DNA from 4 places in the Streptomyces sp. NPDC056231 genome. Region 4 is predicted to be linked to each of the others. Evidence: riboswitches for the same ligand, from Rfam matches in the RefSeq annotation. Region 4 holds a riboswitch; each other region holds the start of a gene.
The links. Region 4 has a riboswitch for cyclic di-AMP ahead of ACNPQM_RS18275 (transglycosylase SLT domain-containing protein). Riboswitches for the same ligand answer to the same signal wherever they lie in the genome.

Region 1: another riboswitch for cyclic di-AMP. It lies ahead of ACNPQM_RS12590 (C40 family peptidase); the one in region 4 lies ahead of ACNPQM_RS18275 (transglycosylase SLT domain-containing protein).
Region 2: another riboswitch for cyclic di-AMP. It lies ahead of ACNPQM_RS06020 (M23 family metallopeptidase); the one in region 4 lies ahead of ACNPQM_RS18275 (transglycosylase SLT domain-containing protein).
Region 3: another riboswitch for cyclic di-AMP. It lies ahead of ACNPQM_RS03310 (transglycosylase family protein); the one in region 4 lies ahead of ACNPQM_RS18275 (transglycosylase SLT domain-containing protein).

Annotation. Positions count from the first base shown of each region.
Region 1 is NZ_JBLVKW010000011.1:165,849-170,205, reverse strand. Features, by position in the region: gene bioB (biotin synthase BioB) at 1-790, opposite strand, end outside; gene ACNPQM_RS12600 (8-amino-7-oxononanoate synthase) at 935-2,077, shown strand; partial or broken gene ACNPQM_RS12595 (LysE family transporter) at 2,135-2,350, shown strand; gene ACNPQM_RS12590 (C40 family peptidase) at 2,393-2,866, opposite strand; cyclic di-AMP (ydaO/yuaA leader) riboswitch at 2,870-3,056, opposite strand; gene ACNPQM_RS12585 (hypothetical protein) at 3,372-3,680, opposite strand; gene ACNPQM_RS12580 (ATP-dependent Clp protease proteolytic subunit) at 3,688-4,323, opposite strand.
Region 2 is NZ_JBLVKW010000004.1:181,397-185,753, forward strand. Features, by position in the region: gene ACNPQM_RS06005 (GNAT family N-acetyltransferase) at 1-159, opposite strand, end outside; gene ACNPQM_RS06010 (HPr family phosphocarrier protein) at 325-606, shown strand; gene ACNPQM_RS06015 (GntR family transcriptional regulator) at 800-1,519, opposite strand; gene ACNPQM_RS06020 (M23 family metallopeptidase) at 1,733-2,521, opposite strand; cyclic di-AMP (ydaO/yuaA leader) riboswitch at 2,534-2,701, opposite strand; gene ACNPQM_RS06025 (M16 family metallopeptidase) at 2,910-4,292, opposite strand; gene ACNPQM_RS06030 (M16 family metallopeptidase) at 4,319-4,357, opposite strand, start outside.
Region 3 is NZ_JBLVKW010000002.1:291,859-296,215, forward strand. Features, by position in the region: gene ACNPQM_RS03300 (cytochrome P450 family protein) at 1-101, shown strand, start outside; gene ACNPQM_RS03305 (transglycosylase family protein) at 207-1,118, shown strand; cyclic di-AMP (ydaO/yuaA leader) riboswitch at 1,419-1,590, shown strand; gene ACNPQM_RS03310 (transglycosylase family protein) at 1,594-2,310, shown strand; gene eno (phosphopyruvate hydratase) at 2,611-3,897, shown strand; gene ACNPQM_RS03320 (FtsB family cell division protein) at 4,019-4,357, shown strand, end outside.
Region 4 is NZ_JBLVKW010000021.1:3,639-7,995, reverse strand. Features, by position in the region: gene ACNPQM_RS18280 (GMC oxidoreductase) at 1-1,178, opposite strand, end outside; gene ACNPQM_RS18275 (transglycosylase SLT domain-containing protein) at 1,551-2,318, opposite strand; cyclic di-AMP (ydaO/yuaA leader) riboswitch at 2,323-2,508, opposite strand; gene ACNPQM_RS18270 (DUF5996 family protein) at 3,080-4,033, shown strand; gene ACNPQM_RS18265 (FUSC family protein) at 4,232-4,357, opposite strand, start outside.

The sequences.
Region 1 (4,357 bases), on a different contig from region 4:
ACCGGACCATCGCCAGAATGCGCAGACAGCGCTGCGGGGTGAGGTTCCACTCCTTGGCGAGCGGGGTCCCCTCGAACGGGATCAGGAAGTTCACCGGAACCGAGTCCGGGTCCAGCTCGCGCAGCGAGAAGACGACGTCGACCAGATCCGCGTCGCTCTCACCCATCCCGGCGATCAGCCCGGAGCACGCCGAGAGCCCCGCGGCCTGCGCCTGCTGGACGGTCTCCACCCGGTCCGCATAGGTGTGGGTGGTGGTGATGTCCCCGTACGTCCCCTCGGACGTATTGAGGTTGTGGTTGTACGCGTCGGCGCCCGCAGAACGCAGCCGGTCCGCCTGCCCGGCGGAGAGCAGACCGAGGCAGGCGCACACCTCGACGCCCTCGTTCTGTTCCTTGATGGCTTCGATCGTCTGCGACACCCGGTCGACGTCCCGGTCCGTCGGACCGCGGCCGCTCGCCACCAGACAGACACGCTTCGCGCCGCCCGCCACCCCGGCGGCGGCGGCCTTCGACGCCTCGTCCGGTTTCAGCCAGGTGTACTTGAGGATCTCGGCCTTCGAGCCGAGCCGCTGCGAGCAGTACGAGCAGTCCTCGGGGCAGAGCCCGGACTTGAGATTGACCAGATAGTTCAGCTTCACCCGTCGGCCGAACCACTGACGGCGCACCTTCCCGGCAGCGGCCACCACTTCGAGCAGTTCGTCGTCCGAGGTCGCCAGCACGGCGAGTGCTTCTTCGCGGGTCGGCAGCTCACGCCGCAGCCCCTTGTCCACCAACGTGTTCAGGAGGTCCATGGTCATGATCCTGGCTTACGGCACCCCCCGCAGCCAAGGAGGAACCGGACAATAGAGCCCACAGAGTGTGTGTGTATTGCCACACCATGACGGGCCGCACCCCCGGTTAGGGTCTGTGGGCTGCCTACAAAAGGGACCGCCGACATGTCCTTCGCCCCGTTCGACTGGATCGATGACGAGGCGCGCCGCCGTGCGGATGCCGGGCTCGTCCGTACCCTGCGCCCCCGCCCTGCCGAGCCGGAACTGCTGGACCTCGCGAGCAACGACTACCTGGGCCTCACCCGCCACCCCGAGGTGACCGCGGCCGCCGCCGAGGCCGCGTACCGGTGGGGTGCGGGCGCCACCGGCTCCCGGCTGGTCACCGGTTCCACCGCGCTGCACGCCGACCTCGAACGCGAACTGGCCGAATTCTGCGGTTTCGAAGCGGCCCTGGTCGTCTCCTCCGGCTACGCGGCCAACCTTGCCGCGCTCACCGCCCTCACCGGTCGTGGCTCCCTGATCGTCTCCGACGCGGGCAATCACGCCTCCATCGTGGACGGTTGCCGCCTCTCCCGGGCGGACACCGCCGTCGTACCCCACGCCGATCCCGCAGCCGTCGCCAGGGAGCTGCAGGCGCATTGCGGCCGCGCCCTGACCGTCACCGACTCGGTCTTCTCCGTCGACGGAGACGCCGCGCCGCTGCGGGAACTGGCCGATGTCTGCCGTACGGAGGGCGCCGCGCTGCTCGTCGACGACGCGCATGGCCTGGGCGTGCTCGGGGAGGGCGGGCGCGGGGCCCTCGCCGCCGCCGGTCTCGCGGGTGGTGACGGGATCGTCACCACCGTGACCCTCTCCAAGTCCCTGGGCAGTCAGGGCGGAGCGGTCCTCGGGCCGGCCCGGGTGATCGACCATCTGGTCAACGCGGCCCGCACCTTCATCTTCGACACCGGGCTCGCACCGGCCGCGACGGGCGCGGCTCTCGCGAGCCTGCGCCTACTGCGCCGCGAGCCGGCACGCGCGGGCAGGGCCCGTACGGTCGCCACCGCACTGTACGAACGGCTGACCGCGGAAGGGCTGACCGCCGTACGCCCCGACGCCGCAGTCGTCTCGGTTCGGGCGCCTTCGCCGGACGCGGCGGTGCGCTGGGCGGCCGACTGCCGCGCGGCTGGGATCGCGGTGGGCTGCTTCCGCCCGCCGTCGGTCCCGGACGGCATCTCGCGGCTGCGGCTCACCGCACGCGCCGATCTGACGGAGGTGCAGATCGCGGCCGCGGTGGCCACCATCCTGCGGACCGCGCCACTGACCTGATCTGACCTGACCGGCAAGCCGATCGGACCGTCATTCGGACCCTGGGGCGGCGCGCGGCCGCAATTCGTCTCTGACGGGCAGCCGCCCCTCCCCAGGATTTTGCTGCGCGTCCCGCGGCTCGCGCTGATCTGGTTCCCGTCCGTGGCGCTCCTGGTGGACCGCCTGGGCCGGTGGCTGCGCCGGCCGCGTACCGCCCGCGCCATCGAGGGCGGCAGCGGCGCGGCGCTCGCCGTGCTGGGGCTGTTTCTGGTGACTGGCTCCCTGGTGCACTGAAGCACGTGGTGAATGGGGGAGCCGGAGGAGGGGCGGAGGGGATCAGCGAACTCGTCCGTACCAGACGCTCCTCGTCCAGATCTTCTCCAGCCGCACGACGGAACCGGTTTTCGGGGAGTGCCAGATCTTCCCTCTGCCGGCGTAGATGCCCACGTGGTAGACGCTGCGCCCCCAGTGGAAGAAGACCAGATCGCCGCGTTTCCGTTTCGACGCCGAGACGTGGCGGGTCTTGTTGTACTGCTGCTGGGCCGTGCGTGGGAGCTTCTTGCCCACCTTCTTGAACGCGTACTGCGTCAGCCCGGAGCAGTCGAAACGGTGGGGGCCGGTGGCCCCGTACCGGTACGGCGATCCTTTCTTCGACGCGGCGATCTTGAGTGCCTTCGTTGACCGCGTTGCGGGCTGGGCGTCGGCCACGGCGCCGGGGACGATCACGGAGCCGCCGACTGCGGCAAGCGTCAGAACCGTGGCAGTGCCGGCCCGGGTGATCAGAAACGGGACATGAACCTGCGCATTCATGCGCAACCCTTCGTCAGCCGCCTGTGAAGGATGACCTGTCGGGTTCGGGCTGGCGAAGTTGCCCGGCCGCGCGATACGGCTTCACCCCGAGGGGCGACCGGATGCCCGGTCGACCCGTTGTGCTCGGGTCCTCCACTCCTGCCGATCCACTTCTGTCGACCAGTCATCCGGGCGGCGGCAGGACTCGGCGTCCGCCCGGACCGCCTCGCCGTGGTGGCGGGGGCTTGTCGTCCCACGGATCTTGACTCACGCGCTGGTGGATTTTCGGAGCAAAACAGCGATATGGAAGATTTGACATCGATGGTCTGTTTGGGTGGTTAGAGGGTGATTTGTGTACCCGTCAGGCATCCTCCAGCGGTCTCGTACCAGCAGGGGAACGGCATATTTCGCTCACCGTCCACGCCGGCGGCGCAAGTCGAGTCGTCCCTCTCGCGGGGGATTCCTTGCGCTGGATGAGCGATAAATGTCGATCACCACGCCGGGCGTGTCGCCGACGGAGAGATGATCAACTCATCGGGGCCGGGGGCACGGTGACCCGTCCGGCCCGCCGTTCTCCGTCCAACACGCGCAGTGCCTGCGCCAACGTGGCGGCGTGGATCTGTGCTTCACCCCGCTCGTGCATCAATGTGAGCGCGTCCCGCAGGGCGCCCGCCCGCGAGGCGAGTGCCTGGGCAGCGCGCAGCGCACCGTAGGTGTCGCTGCCGCGGGCAGGGTTGATCCGGCCCAGCTGGTCGAGCACTTCCAGGTAGCAGTCGATGAACTCGGCCTCGGCGCGCGTCAGTGCGGGCAGCGGCGGGAGGTGGGGTGGCTGCATCAGTGGTTCACCTCGCGCTGTTCCGCGGGAGCGACGTCTTGCGGTTCTCCAGGACGTGGTCCACCAGTCCGTACGCCTTGGCTCCGGCGGCGTCGAGGATGAGGTCGCGCTCGAAGTCGGCGGCGATCCGCTCGGTGCTGCGGCCGGTATGACGAGCCAGCATGCCGGTGAGCAGCTCGTGGACGCGGGCCAGTTCCCGCGCCTCGATCTCCAGATCGGACGGCTGGCCCTGCACCGGCTCCGGGAGTTCGGGCTGCTGGACGACGACCCTGGCCCCGGGCAGGGCGTGCCGCCGGCCGGGAGCGCCCGCGGCGAGCAGGACCGCCGCGCTGGAGCCGGCCTGGCCGAGGCAGAACGTTTCCACCTCGCAGGTGAGGTACCCCATCGTGTCGTAGATGGCGGACATGGCGCCGAATGAGCCGCCGGGGGAGTTGATGTAGAGGGAGATCGGCCGGTCGGGCGCGGCGTGCTCCAGATACATGAACTGCGCGATCAGGTCGTTGGCGGCGGTGTCGTCGACCGCGGTGCCGAGGAAGACGATGCGCTCGGCGAGCAGCTTGGAGTACGGGTCGAGGGTGCGGGTCCCGTCGGTCGTGCGCTCGGTGAACTCGGGCAGTACGTAACGGGCGGCAGGGCGGAACATGGCGAGGCCTCTCCTCCGGTGTCTGTACGCGGCC
Region 2 (4,357 bases), on a different contig from region 4:
CGACTCCTCGGAGACCTGCTCGTAGAAGCTGACCAGGCGCTCGGCATCGTCCGTGGTGATGGGCCTGATGCGGGCCGTACCGCCGTCGCGGAGCACCACATCCGCTTCCCAGTGGTCGGGGTACACGTGGTGCGGACTCTGCTCCGGCGTGGGCTGCATGGGCAAAGCCTACGGCGCGGTCAGCAGTCGCCCAGGGCACGGGGCCAGGGCAGTCCGAGAGCTCCGATCAGCCGTGCAGCACGGGCCGGGTCGCGGGTCGGCGGGCAACAGGGCACTGCGTGAGAGGCTGGTCTGGACAATCATTGATCCGTGAAGGGCAGAACCATGGCTGAGCGTCGCGTCAATGTCGGTTGGACCGAGGGCCTGCACGCCCGCCCCGCTTCCATCTTCGTTCGTGCGGCCACGGCGTCCGGCATCCCCGTCACGATCGCCAAGCCCGACGGCCCCCCGGTGAACGCCGCCTCCATCCTCGCGGTGCTCGGTCTCGGCGCGCACGGCGGCGAGGAGATCGTGCTCGCCTCCGAGGCGGACGACGCCGAGGCCGCGCTCGACCGGCTGGCGAAGCTGGTCACCGAGGGGCTCGAGGAGCTCCCGGAGACCGTCTGATTCCAGGATTCCGATCAGGGGGAAGCCTTTCCGGCCGGTTCCTGTCGGGTCCATTTCCGTGACGGAGCCGCGATACCCCCAACCGGGATCGCGGCTCCTTCGTTTTCTGATACCGACAATGCCTCCGGGGCGAATTTCGGGCAGCCAAAAGAAAGCCCCGCACACTTACTTCACCTTGTATACGGCGCAGGTGTTAATACCGGCCGCTCGCGGTGTTTACGGCATGTTGCGAAGTCCTCACCCGGCCGCCGGAACGGGGGGCGCCGGCATCGCGGCCCGGAGCACCGCCCGCGCGGCGCAGCCGGTGCGCGGCGGCGGCCCGCGCGGCGTGCTGGGCGGCCAGCGCCCTGGCCCGATCCGCGTCGCCGCGCGCCACGGCGTCCACGATGGCTCCGTGCTCACCCCAGTGGTCGACCGGGCGGGCCGGCTGCTCGACCGCGTACATCCAGGCGATCTTGTGGCGTAGCTGGGTGAGCAGCGCGATGAGCCCGGGGCTGCCGGACGCCTGGGCGAGCGTCTCGTGGAACCAGCTGCCCAGGGAGTGCAGATCCTCCCCCGCACCTCGCCGCGCTCTGTCCTGACCCAGCCTGACCAGGCCGCGCAGCACCTTGAGGTGTGCCTCGGTGCGGCGTTGCGCGGCACGGGCCGCACCCAGCGGCTCCAGCAGCATCCGTACCTCCAGAAGGTCGGCGGCCTCCTGTTCGGTGGGCTCGGCGACACAGGCACCGGCATGCCGGCGGGTGACCACGAAGCCCTCGGACTCCAGGGTGCGCAGCGCTTCCCGCACGGGGACACGGGAGACCCCGTAACGACGCGCGAGCAGCTCCTCGGTGAGTCTGCCACCGCGTTCGAAGACACCGGAGACGATCTCGTCACGGATTGCCGTGCATACCGATTGCGCCGGAATGCGCATGTCCGAACCTCCGCCTTAATCCCCCGCGAAACGCGGCCGATCGACGCATGTTCTGCGACTCTATTGCAAGGCGACCGCATTTCCGAAGCCGGTCCGAAAACCATGAATACCTTCTGGCCCGGGGACGGTTCCGCCGGGCGGTTCGGCAGGGGCGGACACCCCGAAGGCCCCGGCGGAAGCCGGGGCCTTCGGGGTGTGGGGACGGGACGTCGGTCAGACGTTCACGCCATGGGCGCGCAGGTACGCCACGGGGTCCATGTCGGAGCCGTACGAAGGCGTGGTGCGGGCCTCGAAGTGGAGGTGCGGTCCGGTGGAATTGCCGGTCGAGCCGGAGAGGCCGATCTGCTGGCCCGCGCCGACGGTCTGGCCGACGGAGACGCCGATCGAGGAGAGGTGGCCGTACTGGGTGTACGTGCCGTCCGTCATCCGCAGCACGATGTTGTTGCCGTATGCGCCGCCCCAGCCCGCCTCGACGACCGTGCCGGCGCCGACGGCGACGACGGAGCTGCCGGAAGCGGCGTGGAAGTCGATGCCCGAGTGGCGACCGGAGGACCAGAGGGATCCGCTCGACTTGTAGCCGGTGGTGACGTACGAACCGGCGACCGGGAGCTGATAGGAGCCCAGGCGGGTGCGCTCGGCGGAACGGGCGGCGCGGGCCTTCGCGTCACGGGCCGCCTTGGCGCGGGCCTCGGCCTCGGCCTTGGCCTTCGCCGCCGCCTCGGCCTTGGCAGCCTCGGCAGCCTTCGTGGCGACGTCGGCCTGGCGCTTCTGCACCTCGGCCTGGGTGGCCACCTGGTCGGCGAGGGCGTCCTCGATGGCGACGATCTGGGTCAGACCGGTTTCATTGCCGGAGGGGGCCTCGGCATCCGCGGCGAGGGCCGGAGAGGCCAGTCCGCCGATGACGCCGGTGGTCGCCAGCGTCGCGACTCCGGCGACGCGTGCGCTCCTGCGCTTCAGGCGGCTCGGGGCACGGTGCTTCCCGGTGGGGCGGGTGAACGCCATGGAGTAGCTGGTCCTTTCCTTCCTTCTCGCCTACCGGGTTAGCTGACGGGTTCGGAGCAGGAAGGTCTCCTACGGATCCCCGGCCTCACAGGAGGTCACGGCATCCGATTCACCCCAAGGACTGCATGGGTCCCCGGCTCCCCGGGCTCGCGCCTGACGGGGACTCGGCGATCACTGCCCGGCGCCACGGATGCGGCATACGAGTGACGGACAGCGGAGCCGACGCTAGGCGGGGGCACTTTCATTCACCAAACGGACAGGGCGCTTTGTAGCGCATCCCACAGGGCAAGCAAGAAGCTTTCGCCTCAAATCGGGCAAAAAGGAAGACCCTGGCAGGAAGTGACTCGCCAGGGTCTCTCTTCGCCCCTCTTTGTGGGGCTTTGGTGCATCAGCCGGTGACGACGGAAACCTCTCCGATGCCCAGCGCCCTGACCGGCTCCTCGATCTGCGCAGCGTCGCCGACGAGAATCGTGACCAGCCGGTCCACGGGGAAGGCGTTGACCACGGCCGCGGTCGCCTCGACCGTGCCGGTCTCGGCCAGGCGGGCGTACAACTGCGCCTGGTAGTCGTCCGGGAGGTGCTGCTCGACCTGGTCGGCGAGCGTGCCGGCGACGGAGGCAGCCGTCTCGAACTTCAGCGGGGCGACACCCACGAGGTTCTGCACAGCAGTCTCGCGCTCGGCGTCGGTCAGTCCCTCGGCCACCAGGGTCCGCAGGACCTTCCACAGGTCGTCGAGCGCCGGTCCGGTGGACTCCGTGTCCACCGAGCCGCTGATCGCCAGCATCGCCGCGCCGGTCGCCCCGGAGGCGGAGTCCGGGGCCGTCGAGCGCAGGACCTGACCGAAGGCCCGCACGCCGTAGGTGTAGCCCTTCTCCTCGCGCAGCACCCGGTCCAGCCGGGAGGTGAGTGTGCCGCCCAGGCAGTAGGTGCCGAGGACCTGGGCCGGCCACACGCTGTCGTGCCGGTCGGCGCCGATCCGGCCGATCAGCAGCTGCGTCTGCACGGCGCCCGGACGGTCGACGATCACCACGCGGCCGGTGTCGTCGGCGGTGATCGGCGGGACCGGACGGGGCTCCACAGTGTTCCCGGTCCAGTCGCCGATGGTGTCGGCGAGCAGGGCGTCCAGGTCGATACCGGTGAGGTCGCCGACGACGACGACGGTCGCGGTGGACGGCCTGACATGGGCCTCGTAGAAGGCGCGCACGGCCGCGGAGTCGATCCGCTCCACCGTTTCCTCGGTGCCCTGGCGCGGGCGTGACATCCGCGACGTGGCCGGGAAGAGCTCCTTGGAGAGCTGCTTGGCGGCACGACGGGCCGGATTGGCCTGCTCGTGCGGAATCTCGTCGAGCCGGTTGTTCACCAGTCGCTCGATCTCGCTGTCGGCGAACGCCGGCGCCCGCAGCGCCTCGGCGACCAGCCCGAGCGCCTTGGCCAGCCGGGATGCCGGAACCTCCAGGGAGACCCGCATGCCGGGATGGTCGGCGTGTGCGTCGAGGGTGGCGCCGCAACGCTCCAGCTCAGCGGCGAACTCCTCGGCGGAGTGCTTGTCGGTGCCCTCGGAAAGGGCCCGCGCCATGATCGTGGCCACGCCGTCGAGCCCCTCGGGCTCGGCTTCCAGCGGGGCGTCGAGGAAGATCTCGACCGCGACGACCTGCTGGCCGGGACGGTGGCAGCGCAGCACCGTCAGCCCATTGGGCAAGGCGCCGCGCTCGGGTGCGGGAAAGGCCCAGGGCCTGGCCGTGCCGGGGGTCGGCTGCGGGTGGTACTCCATCGATACTCCAGTCGCGGCAGCGTCGGTCACTTGTCCGCCCCTTCGTGCGCGTCGGTGTCGGTGTC
Region 3 (4,357 bases), on a different contig from region 4:
GGTGGCGTGGCGGACTCATCATGCGTGGACTGCGCACGCTTCCGGTGGAGTTCGCTCCCGGTCGGCGTTCCGGTCGTGGTGACACCCCGTCAACTCTGTGACTTTCACGTGATCTGCGCTGCATCGACTTGTGACAAGCGTTCGAGTGCCGCTACGTTCACCGTTCGACTCACCAGTCACTTGTCAGTCACACGGAAGGCAATCCCATGGGCTCCGCGAACGGCAGGCACCGTCGCCCTCGCCAGGCACCCGCGATCGTCGTCGCCGCAGGCGTGACCGGTTCGGCCATCGCCATACCCCTGCTCGGCGCGGCCGGTGCGCACGCCGCCGACGCCACTACCTGGGACCGGGTCGCGGAGTGCGAGAGCGGCGGCATGTGGAGCGCCGACCTCGGCAACGGCTTCTATGGCGGTCTTCAGTTCTCGCAGGACACCTGGAAGTCGTACGGCGGTGAGGCGTACGCCCCGCGCGCCGACCTCGCCAGCCGCTCGCAGCAGATAGCAGTCGCCGAGAAGGTCCTGGAGGACCAGGGGCCGAAGGCGTGGCCCAGCTGTGTGGCCATCTCCGGGCTCACGGAGGACGGGGTGTTGCCGGGGGTCGACCCGGGAACCGTGCCGTCGGCCGAATCGGCGGAGAGCGGGAAGGCGTCCAAGGCGCCGTCGGCCAAGGGGTCGGCCAAGGGGTCGGCCAAGGGGTCCGCCGCGTCTTCGGGCAAGGCGTCGCACAAGCCGTCGGCAGAGCCGTCATCCATGCCATCGTCCAAGAAGTCTGATTCATCCGACTTGCCCCAGAGGTCCGGCTCGTCCGGCAGCGAGGCGGGCGGTAAGCATCGCGGCGCACCGGCCCCCGAGGTGAGCCAGGACACCGGCAGGGGCGGCGGCCGGGACTCGGGCCGGCATGCTTCCCGCGGTAACAACGAGAGGCGCGACACGCGCGCGACGGCGGTCGACCGCGATTACACCGTCCGGCCGGGCGACAACCTCTGGGCGATTGCTGACGCACAGAAGGTTCCCGGTGGATGGCCCGCTCTCTATGAGGCGAACAAGGGTGCGGTCGGCGGCGACCCGGACCTCATCCTGCCTGGCCAGAGCCTCGATCTCGACGTGAAGGCGAAGTGAGGGCAGTCCGATAAGCAGCTAAAAGCACCCCAAAAATCGGGGTAGTTCAGAGGCCTATGTCCGCTTATGCGTAAGTGAGACATGGGTCTCTTTGCGTCAACTGGCGTGTCGCGTCCGCCGGGTCTGTCTGCATCGCCCCTCACCTGCGAAAACGCTGTGCAGTCGGATGCAGGTAAGGGCTGATTGTCCGTTATGCCCATCTTTGAATGTCGAGGTTGCATACGTTTACGGTCGGAACCGCTCGCACCGCGGGCCCCGTCGACGGTCACGCCGAATCCTGCCGTCGGTCGATGGGAACAGACGCGTAAAGCGCCGTAGGCAGGAGCGGGGGACCCAGGTAAGCCGCCGGGCCCGATGGCCGAAAGGCCGTCAGGACCGGCTCGGGGTGAAGTCGCGTGCTAGGACACGCGACCGGGCAACTCACTTGGCCCGAACCCGACAGCTCACCTCGTAGGCGTCGGTGAGGAGAAGTTCCATGCTGCTGAACAGCAAGGGCAAGCACCGCCGCCCGTCCAAGGCCGTCCGTGTCGCCACGCTCGCCGGTGTCACCGGTGCCGCCATCGCCGCTCCCCTGATGGGTGCGACTGGTGCCTCCGCCGCCTCCGTCGCCACGTGGGACGCCGTCGCCCAGTGCGAGTCCGGTGGCAACTGGTCCATCAACACCGGCAACGGCTACTACGGCGGCCTGCAGTTCTCGCAGTCCAGCTGGGCCGCCGCCGGCGGTACGCAGTACGCCCCGCGCGCCGACCTCGCCACCAAGGCTCAGCAGATCGCCACCGCCGAGAAGCTCCTCGCCATGCAGGGCCCGGGTGCCTGGGGCTGTGCCCACGCCGGTGGCCTCACCAACGACGGTGTCGACCCGGGTGTCGACACCGGCTCCACCGCGCAGCAGAGCGCCCCGGCGCAGGAGTCGAAGCAGGCCGCGTCGAAGCCGGCCGAGCGCACCGAGGCCCCCGCCGCCTCCCGCGCGGACCGCGGTACCGCCCCCAAGAAGACCGTCACCACGCCGACCGGTGGCAAGGTCGCCAAGGGTGACGGCGAGTACAAGGTGAAGTCCGGCGACTCGCTCAGCAAGATCGCAGCGCAGCACAAGGTGAAGGGCGGCTGGCAGCAGCTCTTCAAGCTGAACAAGGACATCGTCGAGGACGCCGACCTGATCTACCCGGGTCAGCAGCTCCACCTGACGAAGTAGGACGGGCGCCCCGTATCTACGGGTTCCCCGTAGATACGGGCTCTCTCCTCCCCGAGCCCCCCGACCCGGCGCGGATTCCCCCGTACGTGCCGGGTCGGGGTTTTTCGTATTCAGTGTTCAACTTTGTCGTTACCGGACAGTAGAAATCTGGATCTTTGCCCTGCTATGAGTGCCCTTGGGTCCTTTTTCGTCCCAGGGGACGGGCGGTCGGCGGACCGAGGCGCCCAGCCGGTTAGGCTCTTGTCGCAAGGCCAAAGCGACCCTGCACAACCAGCGTCATATCCCAGAAGGAGATGCCTCGTGCCGTCCATCGACGTCGTCGTAGCCCGGGAAATCCTCGACTCCCGCGGAAACCCCACGGTCGAGGTCGAGGTTGGCCTCGACGACGGCAGCACGGGCCGTGCTGCTGTGCCGTCCGGCGCCTCCACCGGTGCGTTCGAGGCCATTGAGCTTCGCGACGGTGACCCCAACCGCTACCAGGGCAAGGGCGTCGAGAAGGCCGTCCTCGCCGTGATCGAGCAGATCGGCCCGGAGCTCGTCGGTTACGACGCCACCGAGCAGCGGCTGATCGACCAGGCCATGTTCGACCTGGACGCCACCGAGAACAAGGGCTCGCTCGGCGCCAACGCCATCCTCGGCGTCTCGCTGGCCGTCGCGCACGCCGCGTCCGAGGCCTCGGACCTGCCGCTGTTCCGCTACCTCGGTGGCCCGAACGCGCACCTGCTGCCCGTCCCGATGATGAACATCCTCAACGGTGGGTCGCACGCCGACTCCAACGTGGACATCCAGGAGTTCATGATCGCGCCGATCGGCGCGGAGTCCTTCTCCGAGGCCCTGCGCTGGGGCGCCGAGGTCTACCACACGCTGAAGAAGGTCCTGAAGACCAAGGGCCTGTCGACCGGTCTCGGCGACGAGGGCGGCTTCGCGCCGAACCTGGAGTCGAACCGCGCCGCCCTGGACCTCATCATCGAGGCCATCAAGGAAGCCGGTTACGCCCCGGGCAAGGACATCGCGCTCGCGCTCGACGTCGCCGCCTCGGAGTTCTACAAGGACGGCAAGTACGAGTTCGAGGGCAAGTCCCGCTCGGCCGCCGAGATGACCGAGTACTACGAGGAACTCGTCGCGGCGTACCCGCTGGTCTCCATCGAGGACCCGCTGTACGAGGACGACTGGGCCGGCTGGAACGTCATCACCCAGAAGCTCGGCGCCAAGGTGCAGATCGTCGGCGACGACCTGTTCGTCACCAACCCGGAGCGTCTGGCCCGCGGCATCGAGGAGGGCTCCGCCAACGCCCTGCTCGTCAAGGTCAACCAGATCGGTTCGCTGACCGAGACCCTGGACGCCGTCGAGCTGGCCCAGCGCAACGGCTTCAAGTGCATGATGTCCCACCGCTCCGGCGAGACCGAGGACGTCACCATCGCCGACCTCGCCGTCGCGGTGAACTGTGGCCAGATCAAGACCGGTGCCCCGGCCCGCTCGGACCGCGTCGCCAAGTACAACCAGCTGCTGCGCATCGAGGAGATCCTCGACGACGCGGCGGTGTACGCGGGCCGCTCCGCGTTCCCGCGGTTTCGCTCTGCGAACTGATCAGCACAGCAAGGGCTGATCGCAGGCCCGGTACCGGGCAAAGGCCACGGCCTCCGTCCGTCCCCGCACTCGGTCCCGTACCGTGTGCGGGGACGGACGTGCGTAGTGGGGAGGCGGAGACATGGCCACGAAGGACCGGGACCGGTTCTCCACCGCGACCCGGCTGCGGCTGCTCGGTGAGCAGACCGCCGCGCGCGTCTACCGGTCCCAGAACCGCCGCCAGGCCCGCCGCTCCCGGCTCACCGGCCGGGCCGCGTTCCTCGCCCTGGTCGTCTGCTCCCTGGTGGTGGCGCTCGCGTACCCGATGCGGCAGTACGTGTCGCAGCGCGACGACATCGCCGACCAGGAGCGGCTGGCGCAGGAGGCCGAGAAGCGCACCGAGGAGCTGCGCGACGAGAAGGCGCGCCTCCAGGACGATGCGTACGTCCGGCGGCTGGCCCGGGAGCACCTGCACTACGTG
Region 4 (4,357 bases):
ATGCCGCCCGTGGGAATGGACGCCTGGAGGCTGCCGGTCGGGTCCCACATGTGGTTGGCCCGGCCGCACATGACATTGCCGTTGTCGCCCCACCCTTTACCGATCTCGTTGTTCAGGCCGGCGAGAGCGCCGGTGGCCTTCAGCTTCACCAGCAGCTTGCTGGTGCCCACGCTGCCGGCCGCGAAGAACACCCGGTCGGCGGTCACCGTCTTGGTGACCGTGGTGACACCGCCGGTGTCGATCTGGTCGATGACGACCGTGTAACCGCCACCGGCCGCCGGGGCGACCGAAGTGACCTTGTGGAGCGGCGAGATGACGACCCTGCCGGTGGCTCTGATCCGGTCGATGTACGTTTTCTGCAGCGACTTCTTGCCGTAGTTGTTGCCGTAGAGGATCTCGCCGGCCAGCGCCGACCTGGGGACGGCTCCGGCCTCTTCCTGCTTCATGTAGTCCCAGTCGTACACGGTGGGCACGAAGACGAACGGGAAGCCGGCGCGCTGGGCCTGCTCACGGCCGACCCTGGCGTACCGGTAACACGCGGCGGTGTCGAACCAGGCCGGGTCGATGGTGCCGACCCCGAGCCCGGCATTGGCGCGCGGGTAGTAGATGTCGTACATCTCGTCGGCATCCACCGACGGGAGGACGGCTCCGAAGTTCTCGCGCTTGGGAGTGACCGCCATCCCACCGTTGACCAGCGAGCCGCCACCGACGCCGCGGCCCTGGTAGACGGTGATCCCGCTGAACTCCTCGGCGTCGAGGATCCCCGTGTTGCGAGTGATGTTCTTGTCGATGGGGAAGCCGAGGAAGTTGCTGAGGGGCTGCTTGGTCCTGGTGCGGAGCCAGTACGACCGGCTGTCCGGGGATGTCGTGTTGGCGAAGATCTTGCCGTCCGGGCCGGGGGTGTCCCAGGCCATGCCCATTTCGATCATGTGCACGTCGACGCCTGCCTGGGCGAGACGCAGTGCGGCGACGGAGCCGCCGTATCCGGTGCCGATCACCAGGGCCGGGACATGGGCCCCGGAGTCGATCGGGGCAGTTGCAGAGCCGACCCCGGCCTGGGCCGCGGTGGTGGTGTGACCCGCGAGGGCCACGGCTCCTAAAATAGAACCAGTTCCTGTGATGAACCTTCGACGCGAAACGCCCCTGGGGCCTGCATTATGCATGGTAGAGTCACTCATGTGACACGCCTCACTCTCCAGAGAGTGAAACTGGTTCTACTGCTGTTCGCGCGTTAAGTCACTACATACCCATGGGTAACATGCGCCCGACCGAGGCACTCCGGATGCACAACGCCGCGCGTCAGGCGGGCCGGCCCCGGCGACCTTCCCCGATCGGCCGGGTGCCCTCACCCCCTGGGGTGAGCCCCATGTCGGCAGCTGTGACACTTTCGCCCACGCAGGGTTCGTCGAGGTCAGCAGGCCCACACTCGGGCGGGCCGCCATGCGGATCGACCTCTGAATCGCCCTCCGTACGCGACACCGACGGGAACGGGTGGCGAAGTCCCATCGGACCTTCGCCACCCGTCATGCCCGAATCGACCCGACCGGGCGTCAGTAGGCCCCGAACACGTTGTCGATCGAGCCGTACTTGGCGGCGGCGTAGTTGCACGCGGCCGTGATGTTGGCGACCGGGTCGTAGGGGTCCATCGACGTACCGGGCACGTGGTAGGCCCGGAACGTGGGGTCGATGACCTGCAGGAGACCCTTGGACGGCGTGCCCTTGGCGGCGTTCGAGTCCCAGTTGTTGATGGCCCGGGGATTGCCCGCGGACTCGCGCATGATGTTGCGGTGGATGCCGTCGTAGCTGCCGGGGATGCCGTGCTGGGCCATGACGGCCAGCGACTCCTTGATCCAGCCATCGAGGTCGTTCGTGTACGTCGCGGGCTTCGCGGTGACGGCAGCGGCCGTGCTCGCGGCCGTCGTGGACGCGACTGCCGCGGGCGCGCTGGCGCCGATGGTGAGCTTCTGGCCCGCGTGAATGACGCTGGGGTCGGCTCCGATGACCGCTCGATTGTCCTTGTACAGCTGCTGCCAACCGCCGCTCACGGAATGGCTCAGGGCGATCTTGTAAAGGGAATCACCGGCTATCACGGAATAGACGGTGGGCGTGGCTGCCCGCACGGCAGTCGGCTTGGCGGGGGCGGCAGCGGCCGCCACCGTCTTGGCGACGGCTGCAGGGACAGGCTGCGCCGGCGCTGCCGAGGCAACGGTCGCCCCGATCATCGGAAGCGTGAGAGCGGCTCCGCCCGTGCTCACGGCGATGAATCCGCGAGTCAGCGAACTGAACTTACGACGACGGTGGTTAACCTGTGCGGGCATGACGTATTCCTCTCCGTCGCCTACGAGGTGAGCTGTCGGGTTGAGGCTGGAGTTGCCTCGCCGTATGGGAATACGACTTCACCCCTAGCCGTTCCGGATACCGGATCGGCGGCTTACGCGGGTCCCCCGCTCCTGCCGTACGTGAGTGGTCGGGTTACCGGACGGCGGCAGGATTCGGCGTTCCATCCGGATTGACGGTGACCGTAGGCGAGAAACTCCGACCTGAACAAGCCCACATTTCTCGATCACAATTCATTTACAAGATCGAGTCGCGGAAATTTCCGCAATCCACCCCGGTCCGTGAAGCCAACTTTCTTGGCGCAGAAGGGAACCGGGCGGTGCGCCGCTTCGCCTGCGGGCCCGGAAGGTGACTCTCACCACTCGGCCCGAAAAGGGCGATTTGCCCGGCACGAAAGCCTTCGGACCAACGCGGGTTGCACGTTCACCAGCACGGCAAGCAACTTCCCTTTATCGCCAAAATTGGGACATTCAGGAGATTTTGACGCCAGGGGCAGACATTCGGGCTCCGGCTCGTCGGGAAGGGCACCCGGGGGAGACGACCGGGAGCAGTCGCGCGTCATCCGCCTGCGCCGACTGCGGCGCGCGAGTGGCCGCCCACCGGCCAGGTCGTGCATGTTCACGCGAACGACACCATGGCGGCCGCACAAGGTGCCGTAGATCTTCGGGGTGGCCATGATGGTGCGGAAGAACGCCCTGCCCACCCGCCGGGACCGCCCGGCAGCACGAGAGAAGTGATGGCGATGGAGCTGTTCCCACCCATGCCGCTCGCCGAGTGGCATGACACCAAAGAGACGCTCCACCGCTTCGCGCAGATCGTCGGAAAGATCCGTCTCGCGGCCAGTGTCCAGCGCAACCACTGGTGGAACGTTCCGTTTCACCTCACTGGCCGGGGTATCACCACCCGCCCCATGGGGCAGATCGACGGCAACCCGATTTTCACGGTGGACTTCGACTTCGTCGGCCATCAACTCGTCATCACAAGACTGGACGGCGTGAGGGTCTCGTTCCCGCTTTCGGGCCAGTCTGTGGCTTCCTTCCACAAGAAGATCATGGCCGCCCTGGACGCGCTGGGTATCGAGGTGGATATCAGATTTCCCAAGCCATTCGATCTGTCCGACGCCGACCGGCCGTTCGCCGAGGACACGGAGCACGCGGCATACAATCCCGAACAGGCAAACCGGTATTGGCAGGTACTCAGCCAAGTGGCGCTGGTACTGGAGGAATTCTCCGCACGGTTTTCGGGGAAAGTCAGCCCCGTGCACCATTTCTGGCACACCTTCGATATCGCTCACACCCGCTTTTCGGAGCGTCAGATCGACCAGCCCGAGCAGATCGACCCGGTGACGCGGGAGGCCTACTCCCGGGAAGTGATCAGCTTCGGTTTCTGGTTCGGTGACGACAAGTTCGCCGCGCCCGCGTTCTACTCGTACACCGCTCCCGAACCGGCGCGGCTGGCGGAGGAACCGCTCACCCCGGTGTCGGCGCAATGGGTGGATCGTGGCGGCAGCCACCTGGCGGTGCTGCCGTACGACGCGGTCCGCACCGAGAGCGATCCCCGTGCGGCCGTACTCGCCTTCTACGAAAGCGCCTATCAGGCCGGAGCGGGGCGCGCCGGCTGGGACATCGACCGTCTCGCCTGTCCCGGCGGGATCACCGATCCGTGCCTGAGGACCCGTACGCCTGCCGGTGGATGAGGAGCACGGCTCCAGTGCTGCTGCCGCTCCCAGTCCGCGGGGATCTTGCCCTGGGAACCCGGGGTCGGCTGGGCGACCGGGTGCGAGATGGGCCGGAGCAGCTCCAATCCCTCGTCATATTCCTCGGCCTCGTTGTTCCGGAGCCAGTTCTCCCCCGGCTCGAAGCCGGCCGGGAAGGGATGTCCCATCGCCTCGCCCTCACCCTCCCGGGACTGTCGGCTGCGGAGCCCGGTGGCTGCCGAGCCGCCGCCGCAGTGCGGCGAGCCGGGGATGACGTTCGTGCAGTTCAGCGGAGTGGCGGTCGAGTTCCTCGCCAAGGCGTTC